2 regions of the Paenibacillus taichungensis genome follow, and region 1 is predicted to be linked to the other one. Evidence: predicted binding sites of a transcription regulator. Region 1 holds the regulator's gene; the other holds the start of a gene.
What was found. Region 1 encodes CtsR, which represses protease genes until heat stress. Its sites were predicted from a motif close to ATGGTCAATAAAGGTCAAACA; they were not measured.
Positions count from the first base shown of each region.

Region 2: clpP (ATP-dependent Clp endopeptidase proteolytic subunit ClpP) is a predicted target of CtsR. The motif match lies at 4,902-4,922, and genes of this name have one in related genera.

Region 1 covers NZ_CP194720.1:6,845,789-6,853,724, reverse strand. Annotated here, with positions in the region: gene radA (DNA repair protein RadA) at 1-867, opposite strand, end outside; gene ACR1R9_RS30690 (ATP-dependent Clp protease ATP-binding subunit) at 1,163-3,625, opposite strand; gene ACR1R9_RS30685 (protein arginine kinase) at 3,813-4,883, opposite strand; gene ACR1R9_RS30680 (UvrB/UvrC motif-containing protein) at 4,912-5,436, opposite strand; gene ACR1R9_RS30675 (CtsR family transcriptional regulator) at 5,467-5,928, opposite strand; gene ACR1R9_RS30670 (GNAT family N-acetyltransferase) at 6,401-7,576, opposite strand; rRNA gene rrf (5S ribosomal RNA) at 7,807-7,923, opposite strand.
Region 2 covers NZ_CP194720.1:5,848,068-5,856,003, forward strand. Annotated here, with positions in the region: gene gpmI (2,3-bisphosphoglycerate-independent phosphoglycerate mutase) at 1-21, opposite strand, end outside; gene tpiA (triose-phosphate isomerase) at 21-773, opposite strand; gene ACR1R9_RS26420 (phosphoglycerate kinase) at 807-1,988, opposite strand; gene gap (type I glyceraldehyde-3-phosphate dehydrogenase) at 2,138-3,145, opposite strand; gene ACR1R9_RS26430 (sugar-binding transcriptional regulator) at 3,251-4,276, opposite strand; tRNA gene ACR1R9_RS26435 (tRNA-Arg) at 4,760-4,834, shown strand; gene clpP (ATP-dependent Clp endopeptidase proteolytic subunit ClpP) at 5,014-5,610, shown strand; gene ACR1R9_RS26445 (PdaC/SigV domain-containing protein) at 5,807-6,904, opposite strand; gene ACR1R9_RS26450 (SIMPL domain-containing protein) at 7,269-7,936, opposite strand, start outside.

The DNA.
Region 1 (7,936 bases):
ACCCAGTGGACGTTCTGACAAAAAGAGCTCAGAAGGGTTACCTACTTCACGAAGTCCATCTTCACCCATTTCAAAAATACCGATTTCATTGGTCGAACCAAAACGGTTCTTCACCGCACGTAAAAGGCGATACGTATGATGCCGCTCTCCTTCAAAATAAAGAACACAGTCCACCATATGCTCCAACATACGTGGACCGGCAATAGCACCTTCTTTCGTAACATGCCCCACAAGTACGGTTGCAATGCCTCGCCCTTTGGCGATCCGCATGAACCGTGATGTACATTCCCTTACCTGAGCTACACTGCCGGGAGCACTGGTGACTTCTGGCAGATATACGGTCTGAATGGAGTCGATGACTAGAAAATGCGGCTGGATCTGCTCCACCGCTTCCTCAACCCGCTCCATATTGGTCTCACATAGTACATATAACTCAGGAGACAGCGCACCTAGACGGTCAGCCCGCAATTTCGTTTGCTTAACTGATTCCTCGCCTGAGACATATAACACGCGCAAACCTGAATGAGTCAATGCATGAGATGTCTGCAACATCAACGTTGATTTTCCGATTCCGGGGTCTCCGCCCACCAGAACGAGAGATCCTGGAACAATTCCGCCGCCCAAAACCCGGTTCAGCTCTTCAATTCCAGTCTGTACACGCGGTTCCTGACCGCTATCTATATCTATGATGGGAAGTGGCTTATCTTTACTCTCAAAAAGAGGGGAATTTCTTCCTTGTGTTTTGACCACCGTTTCGGTTTCTTCCACCATTGAATTCCAAGACTGACAACCCGGACATTTGCCGTACCATTTGGGGGCTTCATAGCCGCATTCCGTACACTGAAACTTGGTTTTAACTTTGGCCACTTCAGCACTCCTAGGATTTATTTTATAACAGCATTTTGCATTTTTCGACGAATTTTGCCTAAACTCCCTGACGTGCAGGGTTAATAAAAGTTTACCATTGTTTGAGATTTTTCGTAAAGGATTATCGCAAACTTTACACATGTTCGTAGCCAGTTCAACGTTTGTTTTCTGATAAACAACAGCTTTGGGGCTCTGACTGGCACAAAAAAAAACAAAAATCCTTCCCGACTAAAGTCAGAAAGGATTTTTGTTTTATATATCAGACTCATTAGTTATGTCACTAGTTAAGTGTCACTTATTTCGTTTCAATTTCCTCAGTGGAAGGAACAACAACTTCTTTTTTCGTTACAGACAAGGCTCCGTTCTCTTCATCGATGAGCAACGAATCACCTTTGGTCACATTACCCGTGAGCAACTCTTCAGACAATTTGTCTTCGATATGCTTCTGGATCGCCCGACGAAGCGGACGAGCACCATAAGCTGGATCGAAGCCGGCTTTAGCAAGGAAATCCTTGGCATTGTCGGTGAGTTCGAAGTCAACCTCGTATTCACGTAGCCGTTTCCGAAGCTCCTCACTCATGAGGGTAACAATCTCTGCAATGTGTTTCTGTTCCAGAGAGTGGAACACGATAATTTCATCAATCCGGTTAAGGAACTCTGGACGGAAGCTTTTCTTCAGCTCATCCATGACTTTACCCTTCATGTTATCATAATCCGCCCCTGCATCCACAACTGCTGTGAAGCCGAGTGTAGAGTTACGTTTGATCGCTTCAGCACCCACGTTGGATGTCAGAATAATCAATGTATTTCGGAAGTCAACAACGCGACCTTTGGAATCCGTCAGACGACCATCCTCAAGCACTTGCAGCAAGATGTTAAATACTTCCGGATGTGCTTTCTCGATCTCATCGAGCAGGACGACGGAGTAAGGTTTACGACGAACTTTCTCTGTCAGTTGTCCACCTTCTTCATATCCCACATATCCCGGAGGCGCTCCGACGAGTCGGGAAGTGGAATGCTTCTCACCATACTCGGACATATCGATCCGGATCACTGCATTTTCATCGCCAAACATGGCTTCAGCAAGTGCACGAGCGAGCTCGGTTTTACCTACCCCGGTAGGACCTAGGAAGATAAATGAACCCATCGGACGTTTCGGATCTTTCAATCCGGCCCGAGCACGACGAACTGCACGACTGACAGACTTCACAGCCTCATCTTGGCCAATGACACGTTCATGAAGAATAGACTCCAGGTTCATCAAGCGTTGTGTTTCTTCTTCTTTCAGCTTGTTCACCGGAATTCCAGTCCAGTTGGCTACCACTTGCGCAATATCCTCAGGCGTTACTTCAGAATCCGTGCGACCTTGTTTTTCTTTCCATTGGTTCTTCGTTACATCCAGCTCTTCACGGATTTTTTGTTCCGTGTCACGCAGAGCTGCTGCTTTCTCGAATTCTTGGCTTTGAACCGCTGCGTCTTTTTCCTTACGGATATCTTCGAGACGGCTTTCCAATTGTTTGAGGTTTGGTGGGATCGTGTAAGAGTTCAATCTTACTTTGGAGCCCGCCTCATCAATCAGGTCGATCGCTTTATCCGGTAGGAAACGGTCTGTAATGTACCGATCAGACAGTTTAACCGCCTGCACAATCGCCTCATCCGTAATTTTCACCCGGTGATGCGCTTCGTAACGATCACGCAAGCCGTGTAAAATCTGAATTGCTTCTTCTGGAGAAGGCTGATCCACCGTGATCGGTTGGAAACGGCGCTCCAGGGCAGCATCTTTCTCGATATATTTGCGGTATTCATCCAGTGTTGTTGCACCGATGCACTGCAATTCTCCACGGGCCAAAGCTGGTTTCAAAATGTTCGAAGCATCAATTGCACCTTCCGCTCCGCCTGCACCAATCAGGGTATGCAATTCGTCGATGAACAGGACAATGTTACCCGCTTGACGAATTTCATCCATAATTTTTTTCAAACGATCTTCGAATTCACCACGATATTTTGTACCTGCAACAACCGAACCCATATCTAAGGTCATGACACGTTTGTCACGCAAAGTCTCCGGAATTGCGTTGGCGATAATTTTTTGTGCAAGTCCTTCAGCGATGGCTGTTTTACCTACACCTGGCTCACCAATCAGTACCGGGTTATTCTTGGTACGACGGCTCAGAACCTGAATAACACGTTCGATTTCTTTACTACGTCCAATCACTGGGTCCAGGTTGTTCTCTCTGGCATACGCCGTAAGGTCACGTGCCAGACTGTCCAGTGTTGGTGTGCTGACATTGGCAGGTGTACCGTTATGACTGGATACAGCTTCGCTGCTGCCAAGCAATTGCAGTACTTGTTGACGTGCCTTGTTCAAGCTAATACCCAGGTTGTTCAGCACACGTGCCGCAACCCCTTCGCCTTCACGGATCAATCCCAGCAGGATATGCTCTGTGCCTACATAGGTATGGCCCAATTTGCGAGCTTCATCCATAGACAGTTCAATTACTTTTTTCGCACGAGGCGTATATGCAATGTTCGTAGGTTGCTCTTGGCCACGGCCAATCAGCGTTTCTACTTCATCTTGAATTTTTTCCAATCCGAGTCCCAGGCCGATCAGCGCTTTGGCTGCGATGCCTTCGCCTTCACGAATGAGGCCGAGCAAAATGTGCTCTGTACCGATGTTATTATGACCAAGACGGACAGCTTCTTCCTGCGCCAATGCGAGCACCTTTTGGGCCCGTTCCGTAAATCTTCCAAACATCATATCTCCTGCACCTCCATGGTTTTGGATAAAACGGGGGCTGTTAAAAGGATCCCACCGTATTCTTCATATCATTTTTGTTTGCAGCCATGCTGCGAATAAAATCATTCAGCATTCATTTATAGAAATGCTCTATTATATAAAAGCCGCAGATGCGACGTGAAACCTTTATAAACAACTCTTGATCAACCTAAGATTGATTGGCTGCACTGATCGTATCACGGATCAACTGAGCCCGATATATGTCACGCTCATCTGTCCGCATGTCTTCCCCAAATGTTTTTTGCAAAAAGCCCGGCTGCGTCATCACATTCAACTCGTTCATCACGGTTATGGACAAGCCGTCCAACAAGCCGAGATCTACGCCAAGTCGAACATCAGACAGACGCTGTGCAGCTTCCTTCGAATCGACGATGGCTGCATGGGACAGAATGCCGTATGAACGCATAACCCTGTCGGTAATTCGCAGCCTAGAGTCGGTAATTAACCGTTCTCTAGCAGTACGCTCATGCCCAATCATCTGTAACACAACACTATGCAGGTTATCAATGACTTCTTGTTCCGTCTGCCCCAGTGTGATCTGGTTCGAGATCTGGAACAGGTTACCCATCGCCTCACTGCCTTCACCGTAAATTCCCCGTACAGTCAGTCCGACTTGGGAGACTGCCGTTAAAATGCGGCCAATCTGCTGTGTCATCACCAGAGCGGGCAAATGCATCATGACAGATGCTCTTACACCTGTACCTACATTCGTAGGACAGCTGGTTAAATATCCTCTGCGGTCATCAAAAGCATAATCCACATGCGCTTCAAAAGCATCATCTATGGCGGAAGCTTTCTCCCAGGCTTCTTTCACCTGGAACCCCGGATAGAGGCACTGGATACGAAGATGATCCTCTTCATTAATCATAATACTGACAGATTCATCCTCACTGAGAATAACCGCACCATTTCTGGATTCGTTGGCAAGACTAGGACTGATCAGATGTTTCTCTACCAGCACCCGTTTGTCAAGGTCATCGATATCAATCAGATCCAAGGTATGAAAATCTCCAAAGGCATGAACGTCATCGTATTGAAGTACTTCGCTCAGCTTATTCAGCACTTCTTCCGATTGCTCATTGGAAGCCAGCATCGGAAACGGATAATGCTGCAGGTTGCGTGCGATCCGGACCCGGCTGCTAATGACGATTTCGGAATCAGCCGCATCACTGCGCATCCAGTCGCTGAGCGCCTTCTCTGTAAAACGAAGATTAGGCATTACGCATCCCTCCTACTCATCACAAACTTTACTCCTGAGCTATTTCTTTTTCAAGTTCCCTGATCTGATCACGAATTTGAGCAGCTTCTTCAAACTCCTCTTGCGTTATGCTCTCCTGAAGATCCCGTTTCAGATCAGCAATCTGTCGTTTCACCTTGATGCGACCACCAGCTCGTGCAGGCACTTTACCCACGTGGGAAGTGCTACCATGAACCCGTTTGAATAGCGGATCCAAACGACTGTCAAAATATTTATAACATGAGCTACAGCCAAAGCGGCCAATTTTGCTAAACTGTGAATAGGTCATCCCGCATTCTTCACAACGAAGGGATTGCGCAGGTGTTGCTCCTGCACTGCCATTTTTGCCTGTAGGCTCAAAATCAAGCAACCCGGACAATAAGTTATGAATGGAAAATCCGTTGGATGTTCCCGGAATCATTTCCCCTTTTTCACGAGCGCATGACTCACAAATATGGAATTCCGTTTTCTCTCCGTTCACGATTTTCGTGAAATGGAGTGTTGCCGGACGTTTGTTGCATTCTTGGCACAGCACAATGATGTACCCCCTTGATCCCGATAGTTTTCATTTACCGAGCAAAGATATTAACATCGCCTTTAACATTCTGGCACGAATTTGATCCCGGTAAGGAAGTTTGACCAATATAATCTCTCTCGATACAGCTGCCCGCATCAACCCGGCTTCCCTTTTGCTTAAGAAACGTGCTTCTTCCAGTTGGTAGATCAGACCTTCGGCAGCTGTCTGCCCGATCTCATCTCCAATACTATGGTGCAAATGGTTATGCAGAGCCGAGTGAGCCGGCAATTCAATCCGCTGTATGCGAACATAACCGCCGCCGCCACGTTTACTCTCTACAAGGTAACCTTTTTCGAGTGTAAATCGGGTGCTGATGACATAATTGATCTGGGAAGGCACACATGAAAATTGGTCAGCCAGATCATTACGTTGAATTTCGACCATTCCTTCGGGACTTTCATGCAAAATACTCTTCAGATATTGTTCGATAATATCAGAGATATTACGCATCCACTCATCCTCCACTGTCTGAAACGTTAAGTCAATAAGGACCCACACGCCCCTACAGAGTACACCTTCTCAACCCATTTAACCAATCAAGGAAACAGCGAAACTGATCTTCAACGGTCTTTAACGGGAGAGCGAAGGACGCTCGAAGGTCCTTTAATATTGCTTTTATCCGCTGATGTGCACTACCTTTAAAATGGCTCCCACCACCGGATTGCAGAAAGAAAGCTACGTAAGTATTTAACCTTTAGTTGACTTTGACTTTCTTTGACTTTATATACATTATAGCATATTTTGTGGTTTTGCCAAGAGGGAGCACTATTCATTTTTTACGATTTTACACGAAATATTCGGCTGACACAAAAAAACCTCTCCAAAATAGCTGGAGAAGTCCATTTGTCTCACACTAGCAACGTAATGCTATACAAGTTAAATCTACAAAATTGATCCTAGAATATTCGTTACTCTATGAGGATCAGAAAAAATCAAGTAAATACGTTTCCCGTTTAGGAATCGCTTGTTCCAGAGCCTTAATCGCTCCATTTGGTCCTTCAATTCTACCTATTTGAGCCATCTCTGCGGGCCTGCGATACCCCATCAGTATTGCGGTAAGCGCCTGGATGTCTACTTTAACAGTTTGATCTTTAGCAGCCGGCTCAGATGTTTTCCAAATCGAAGCTGTACCGTTCATCGCCACATTCAACTGCCATACCCCTTCATTCCATGGTGCATGTGCATCCTCTACCTGGAGATTAATCTGTACTGGTGAGTCTGGGCTCGCAAAAGGATACTGTGAAATAAATTGTTCTACACTCACAATACGAGCCATGAAGAATGGTATAACTTCCTGCTGAATCCGCGGATTGTCTAATTGAAAAGCAAGCATATCACTGGCTGGTGCCTGTAAAGTTACTTCCTCAATCATGGAATCATGGTTCGCAATAAAGGTCCATAAACCTTGTCTTGCCTCTTCATTCAAGTAAATGATCTCTCTAATGGTAAACTTTCTTTCCTTAACCTCATATAAAACATAGCCTTGTGCTTTACCAGCTTCATCATAATATACAGCCTTCTGGCTGGCTCCATTAGTGAGAACTGAGTTCTCCCATCTCGCATCATCCCGGATCAAAGTTCCGTTATAGCGCTCAGCATACGCACTGTATACTTCCTTTAATATGCTGAGTCCCGGATCGCCACGTCGAATTGTTCCAGGGGTTGCCTTTTTCGCAGGTAGATGAGCTGTACACACTTTATATCGTTTAAACTCAACATACGTCTCCCATCCATATCTCCGATAAAACGCAAAAGAGAACGGATGCAAAAACGATATACTTTGTTTCTTACGGTTCATTTCCTCTAGCGCATGCTTCAACAGTCCAGCTACCCAGCCTTTACGTCTATATTCAGGCCATGTCGCTACTCCCGCAATACCGCCCATCTCGAACGATCTCCCATGAATATAGGTTTGAAAAGGAATAATGTGAAGTTTGGCACCCAATTGTCCTTCCTCAAATACACCCCATATATCCTGAGAATCAAATTGACTCCGTCGCTTCTCCGTTTGTTCTTCACTCATTACCACTTGAAAAGCATACTCGGAGAGTGCCATCGCTGGCTCAAAATCATCAACGGTTAATTTCTGAATTTCCATATCGTCCTGCACCCCGTTCTCTAAGTTATGATATCTTTCAAATCTTGGCCTGATACGTGATGTATGTATCCATTTATGAGTGTGTCAGAGGAACGGGACAAAGTCAAACAAGAGATGCGCTGGCATCTCTCGGGAATATTTTTTTCGTGTATTATAATTGTTCCACCTGTGATCTATAGTAAAAAACGCAAATAAAAACCACCACCGAATAACATCGGCAGTGGTTCTTCGCTTGGCGGCGTCCTACTCTCCCAGGACCCTGCGGTCCAAGTACCATCGGCGCTAGAGGGCTTAACGGTCGTGTTCGGGATGGGTACGTGTGGAACCCCTCCGCCATCGCCACCAAACGCGATTTGTCGA
Region 2 (7,936 bases), 1.0 Mb from region 1:
TACAGGTTTTGGAGCTGTCATTACTTCGCCCCCTCAACAAGCGCGATGAACGAAGCCGGCTGCAAGCTGGCACCGCCAACAAGCGCGCCGTCGATGTCGCTTTGTCCGAGGTATTCTGTTACGTTCTCAGGTTTAACACTGCCGCCGTATTGAATACGAACTGCACTCGCAACCGTCTCGTTGTACAGATCCTTCACCAGTGTACGGATGTAAGCAATAACTTCATTCGCATCTTGGGAAGTGGAGGATTTGCCTGTACCAATCGCCCAGATTGGCTCATAAGCGATAACCACTTGTGCCGCTTGCTCTGCAGACAGACCTGCCAAAGCAGCTTCTGTTTGCACTTTGCATACGTCTTTTGTTTGGTTCGCTTCGCGCTCTTCAAGCGTCTCACCAAGACAGAAGATTGGAGTCAATCCGTGACGGAATGCTGCATGCAACTTTTTATTGACAGTCTCATCGGTTTCCGCAAAATATTGACGGCGCTCCGAGTGACCAATAATGACATAATCCACACCCAGGTCTTTCAGCATAACGCCGCTGATTTCACCTGTGAATGCACCGTTGTCTTCAAAATGAAGATTTTGTGCACCAATTTTGATGTTTGTGCCTTTAACGGCTTCTACCAGAGATGGCAGATTCGTAAACGGTGCGCAGATAACAGTCTCTACGCCTTCAACTTCCGCTTTTCCTTTAACTTCCTGAATGAAGTCATTGGATTCGGAAACCGTTTTGAACATTTTCCAGTTACCTGCGATAATCGGTGTTCTCATGGTTTTCAACTCCTTCATGCTATAGCTTAAAGCTTACTTGTCGTTCAATGCAACTACGCCAGGAAGCACTTTGCCTTCCATGAACTCGAGCGATGCACCGCCACCTGTAGAGATGTGGTCCATTTTGTCAGCCAATTTAAACTTCTCAGCTGCTGCTGCAGAGTCACCGCCACCAATGATGGTGTATGCCGATGTCTCAGCACAAGCTTCCGCTACTGCACGAGTACCGTGGGAGAAAGGCTCGATTTCGAATACGCCCATTGGTCCGTTCCATACAACGAGTTTGGAGTTTTTAACAACGTCAGCATAGATCTCACGTGTTTTAGGACCGATGTCGATACCTTCCCAATCTGCAGGAATGTCGCCAACTTCAACAATCTTCGTGTTTGCGTTCGCACTGAAGTCGTCGGAGATAACGATATCAACTGGCAGATAGAAGTTTTTACCCAGTTTTTTCGCTTTTTCGATAAAGCCCAGAGCTACATCCAGTTTGGACTCATCCAGCAGGGATTGACCTACTTCATAACCTTGAGCCTTCATGAATGTGTAGGAAAGACCGCCACCGATGATTACGTTGTCTGCAATGTTCAACAGGTTGTCGATCACATCGATTTTGTCTTTAACTTTGGAACCACCGATAATTGCTGTGAAAGGACGCTCAGGGTTGGAGATTGCTTTGCCCAACACTTCAAGTTCTTTCTCCATCAACAGACCGGATACTGCTGGCAACAGGTGAGCGATACCTTCTGTCGAAGCGTGTGCTCTGTGAGCTGCGCCGAATGCATCGTTAACGAATACGTCAGCCAGTTCTGCAAATTGTTTAGCGAGTTCCGGATCGTTTTTCTCTTCGCCTGCGTGGAAACGAACGTTCTCAAGCAACAAAACGTCGCCGTTGTTCAGTTCAGCGATTTGAGCTTTTACTGTTTCGCCAACGGAATCATCCGCTTTAACGACTTTTTTACCGAGCAATTCGGACAAACGCTCAGCAGCTGGAGTCAAACGCATGGATTCAACCACTTCGCCTTTTGGACGACCCATGTGGCTTGCCAAAATAACTTTAGCGCCTTTTTCGATCAAGTAGTTAATCGTAGGAAGCGTGGCACGAATACGTTTGTCATCTGTAATTTTACCATCTTCGAGCGGCACATTAAAATCTACACGGACAAAAGCCCGTTTTCCTGTCAATTCGATATCACGTACACTTTTTTTGTTCATCTGTATTTCCTCCGCACCCATGTATTTGGTGGATCAATCAAGGGCCCAAATCCCTTGTCAATCTTGGTGTTTTTGAGAAATTTGCAAAATGTTGATATATAAAGAGCGGAAACAATAGCATCTGTTTCCGCTCTATGTTATTGCAGATATTACTTGATCATTTTTGCAAAGTGCTCCAAAGTGCGAACCAGTTGAGCAGTGTAGGACATTTCATTGTCATACCAAGCTACAGTTTTAACCAATTGTTGGTCGCCAACAGTCAGAACTTTAGTTTGAGTTGCATCAAACAGGGAACCGAAAGTGATACCTTGGATATCGGAAGATACGATTTCGTCTTCTGTGTATCCGAAAGTTTGTGGATCGGAAGCTTCTTTCATTACTGCGTTAACTTCTTCAGCAGTAACTTTTTTACCCAATACAGTCACGAGCTCAGTCAGGGAACCAGTAGCTACTGGTACACGTTGAGCTGCACCGTCGAGTTTGCCTTGCAGTTCTGGAATAACCAAACCGATTGCTTTAGCAGCACCAGTTGTGTTAGGGATGATGTTTTCAGCTGCTGCGCGAGCACGACGGAAGTCACCTTTAGGGTGTGGAGCATCCAATGTGTTTTGGTCGCCAGTGTAAGCGTGAATTGTAGTCATCAAACCTTGAACGATTCCGAATTTGTCTTGCAGTGTTTTTGCCATAGGTGCCAGGCAGTTAGTTGTGCAAGATGCGCCGGAGATTACAGTTTCAGTACCGTCGAGGATTTCATGGTTTACGTTGTAAACGATGGTTTTCATGTCGCCAGTAGCTGGTGCGGAGATAACAACTTTCTTAGCTCCACCTTTCAAGTGTTTCTCAGCTGCTTCTTTAGTTGTGAAGAAACCAGTACATTCCAGAACGATATCTACGCCCAGGTCGCCCCAAGGAAGTTCTTCTGGGTTACGGTTAGCCAATACTTTAACTTCTTTGCCGTTCACTTTGAAGAAGCCATCGTGTACTTCAACATCGCCATCGAAGCGACCTTGAGTTGTATCATATTTAAGCAAATGAGCCAGCATTTTAGCATCAGTCAAGTCGTTGATTGCTACAACTTCAATGCCCTCTACATTTTGAATACGGCGGAATGCCAAACGACCAATACGTCCAAAACCGTTAATACCTACTTTAATCATGAGTAAGTTCCTCCCAAGTTTTGATTAATTTTTTATGAAGCTTATATATTCAAGACAGACGGTGAAGTCCGTCAAGACAACAATGGTTGTGGTGCAAATAAAACCTTATTCCATTTCAGCGACGATGACTTCAGCAGCAGCCTCATCAATAATCAGAATATCTTCCTGACCAAATCGAAGAACAGAATGTATGGCAGCAGCCTTGCTCTTGCCACCTGCAATCCCAATCACGACATCGGTTCGTTCAATATCCTGGAGTCGCATGCCCAGCGTAAGCATGGTATGTACCACCTCACCCTGATCATTAAAGTAATAACCGAAGGATTCCGATACGGCCCCTTGCTCCTGGAGTTCATCTATGATCTCTGTCGCAAGTTTGCGGCGCCGTGCCATCTCTACGGCATCACCGATTCCATGAATGACAATCCGCGATTTTCGGATCAGCTGCAGAATCTCCTGAACACTCGGGTCCTGGATTAGTGATTCGTAGGCATGATCACTAAGCAAATCCGGTACATGCAGGAGTTTGTATTGGGCTCCTACCCGTTTTGCCATCGTGGATGCTATCGTGTTGGCCTGAATTTCGAGGCTTTCTCCCAGCCCACCGCGTGCCGGTACAAACCAGACACCTTTCAGCGATGTTGGCGGAGTCAATTGCTCAGCGACTTCAGCCGTTGTTGAACCGCCTGTAACGGCGACAACATCGTTATCACTCATAATATTACCCAGAGCCTTCGCTCCGGCTCTGCCCAGCTCCCGTTTGGCAAATGGAGAAATGTCCGAATCGCCGGGAACCACAACTACCTTTTGCAGACCGTAGGCTTGCTTGATGCGTTCTTCCAGTTCGGATAATCCGAACAGCTCTTTGGCGACGGGTTCCAACTGCTGCAGCAATTCATGCCCTGCCTCACTGATCTTCATCCCTGCACTGTCAATTTCAATAAGTCCCTGAGCCTTTAACAAATCGGTCTCAGCCCTCAGAACCCGCTCGGTCATCTGCATGGAATTAGCTAACGTTCTTCGTCCGATCACATCCGATAACATGATCTGGCGCAGAATCGTATACCTCTTTTTCAAGACATCCATGAGATCAGGCAGAAGCTGCTTTTGCACTTCTAAAATCGTTCGCATGCTTTCCACTCCCGCAAGCTTCTCGTTCCAAGCTCTCTTTCATGGCCCTAAAACGTCCCGGGTTAACTTTTTAAGTCCCACGTCTATTCTACCTAAAACTGACGCGACATGCAAGTGTTTCGAAGCGTTATTTCGACACGTTTCAAGCGTTTGTACGCGCCTATTTTCACAATGTCAATCTCCCATGATCGAGAACAACCTGTTCGATACCATATATAGAAGCAAAGTAAAATTCTCATCTACATATTGCTTGCTATTGTCTTTCATATGGCATGTCCAAAACCTCTTTTAGCATTTACCTATTTGCGCTCTTTATCCACTTATCTTCATCATGATCATTTTCAGGGTATTCCAAACCAAAATAGCGAACATCTGCTTGCAATTCAATTGTTCATGAGCTATAATCATTATTGCTGTCACATATTTGAAACTTTTATTTCAAAACTGCTTTTAAGCAACTATGCTCGCAGCAATATTCAATGTGCGCCCGTGGTCCAATGGATATGACGTAGGCCTCCGAAGCCTGAGATCCAAGTTCGATTCTTGGCGGGCGCGCCATTCTTAATTAGTAGCTCATAACACTCTTAACCAATGAAACCGAATAGGTTTCTTTTTTTTAAAACTTAGTTTGACTTTCTTTGACTTTTTGTTTGAAATTGTTTATGATGTGGGTAATACGGTAACAGTTTATATATAAACACCAATTTAACATTTACATTTCCGAGGAGGTTTTTCACGTGAGTTATATTCCAATGGTCGTTGAACAGAGCAACCGCGGTGAGCGCGCCTATGACATCTATTCCAGATTGCTGAAGGATCGTATCATCTTCCTTGGCAGTGATGTAAATGACGTTGTGGCGAATGCCATCATGGCACAGATGTTGTTCCTAGCTGCGGAAGATCCGGAGAAAGACATTCACTTATACATCAATAGCCCAGGCGGATCCATTACAGCCGGTATGGCAATTTACGATACAATGCAATTCATCAAACCGGATGTATCTACCATCTGTGTAGGTATGGCGGCTTCGATGGGTGCATTCCTGTTGAACGCAGGTGCCAAAGGTAAACGTTTTGCATTGCCTAACAGCGAAATCATGATTCACCAACCACTTGGTGGTGCGCAAGGTCAAGCTTCGGACATCGAAATTCGTGCCCGCCGCATCCTGAAAATGCGTGATACGTTGAACCGCATCATCGCTGAGCGCTCAGGCCAACCGCTGGAGCGTATCGAGAAAGATACAGATCGTGACTACTTTATGAGTGCTGCTGAAGCTGCTGATTACGGTATCATCGATAAAGTTATCGAAAACGTTGGTTCCCAAGGCATCTAAGCCAAGGCGAATTGCCAATTAAACGAATATGCCATATAGCCAACTCAACTCAAGCGGCAACGCTCAGTTGAGTTGGCTATATGAAGAAAGGACGCTCTCGTCAATATGACGAGGGCGTCCTTTTTTTGATGATAATTTAAGAGTCCATGATACAAATTCAATCGATTCACTTAACTTTCATAGAAAATCTAATACTTTACTTGTCTGCTGTTAAGCCACTGAACGGCTCTGTGCCTTTAGGAAGCAGCTCTTTGTATGTGAACGGGAATTCCGGGAAGCCTTCCGCATAAGCTGTGTATTCATACAACTGGAAGAATACAACTACACCTGTTGGTGTTACATAGAAATCCTGATCTTTATTCAGACCTTTATAGCCTTCAAGGTAACCACCACTTGCTTTAAGCTGATCTCCCACTTTTTTACTTACTGTCTCACGTACGGTTTTGTTATTTTGGATCACATCATCCAGACTCAATTCTTTACCGGAATCCAGAGCAAAGGTGTGACCTGTACGGAACGTCATGCCATGTGCGCCCGCATAATCTTGATAACTTTGCGTAATGAGCCCAAGCACACCATTTTCGTTATACGTCACAACATAAGAACTCTCAAATGCATATGGACGGTTCGCTGCTGCGTCACCAAATTCCTTGGTTTGTTTTTTGAAATCCGCTACAAAAGCATCGACTTCATCTTTCAGCACCTTGTTGATAGCTGCTTCTGCTTTATCGTTAGCCAGTCCGCTCACCTGAGGATATTGAATATCGACTTCAGCGTTCTTGATGCTGACCTTCACTGTTGCCGCTTTGACTGTCACGCTATTTTGCTTCACTTTACTCAGCGTCAGTGTCTTGGATTTTCCATCCCAGCTGCCCTGAACACCCAAATAATCTCTCATTGCAGAAAACGGAATATACAATCGGCCATTAATCAGCTTCGCTTCCACTTGTGGATAGTAGTTATTAATTCTAACACTCGGTGCCCCATCAATCAGGCTGATGGTCATCGTATTATTAGCTGCCGTTAAGGAGTATTCTTTAGTCTTAGCATCATATTTCAAACTTCCACCTGCAACATCTTTCACTGCGGTAAGCGAAACCCAAGTGGAGCCACCTTGAAGCAGTCCTTTTTGAGTAAGCGTTTTTCCTCCCGATTTCAGAGTTACCTCAGTAGGTGTTGTCACTTTCGTCGATACTGAAGCTGCCTGTACAGAACTATCCTGCCATACAGTCCCGCTCCCCACAATAATTCCTGCCGCCAGTAGTGCACTTGTCCATTTTTTCCATGATGTCATATATAAAACTCCTCTCTCGAATTCAAATTGAGTGTCATTGCGTATGTATCCTGATTTGATCGTATGCCTCATACGCTCACCTCTTTATTATAATTAACCCAATTCCGGAAAGGTTTACAGCTCCAGTTACAATGTTGTTCGATCCAGATGCCTATAATGAAGGTTTTGTTACGAACAAATGGACAAAAAAGATACCAAAAACCAGCAATTCATTTCGTCATATTTCACCTCTTCTTTCCAAACTTCATCAAAGTCCGCCTTTATAACAAAAAAGACGCTGTCCGATGGACAACGTCTTTGTCATTATTGCCTTTCGCCCGCTCAAGCATAACTTTAACGGACATCCAGCCTTCATTTACTTTACTTATTTCATTTCATACGTAATATTCAGCGTTGTGCTTACTTTAACCTGTCCTGTTTCAATTTCTGTGCTACCAGCAGAATCAGCTGTTGCTTTGGACATCAGAGCCTCACTTGCATAGAACACAGGTACATTAGCGTCACCTTGGCTCACGGAGAGAACAGCACCCAGTTGACGTTTAACTGCTTTTGCAATAGCTCCAGCTTTCACATCAGCATTGGCAACAGCTTTTTCAATCACTTGAGCTTCAAAGCTCTCCGGTTTTTCTACCGTAAAACGCACATTCTCAATATTATTGGCACCAGCTTGGGATGCAGCATCCAGGAGTTCACCAATCTTGTCCATCTCCCGGTACGTTACAGTCAATGTATGATGAGCTGTGTACCCTTTGATCTTCTGTCCGTCTTTTTCACTATACGTGTAGTTAGGCTGTACGTAGAACTGGCTGGTTTGAATATCATCCGCACTGATTTTCCACGTACTTTTCAGCAGATTGCTAACTTTTTGAATTTTCGCTGCATTCGCTTTTTGAGCGGAGGCTGCAGTATCTGCTGTACTGTTCACTCCAATGGAAAGATAAGCGATGTCCGGCTTCACTTGAATCTCACCTGTACCCACAACGTTGATCACGTTTTGCTGTACCCCCTGTACCTCAGCAGCATACGCATAAT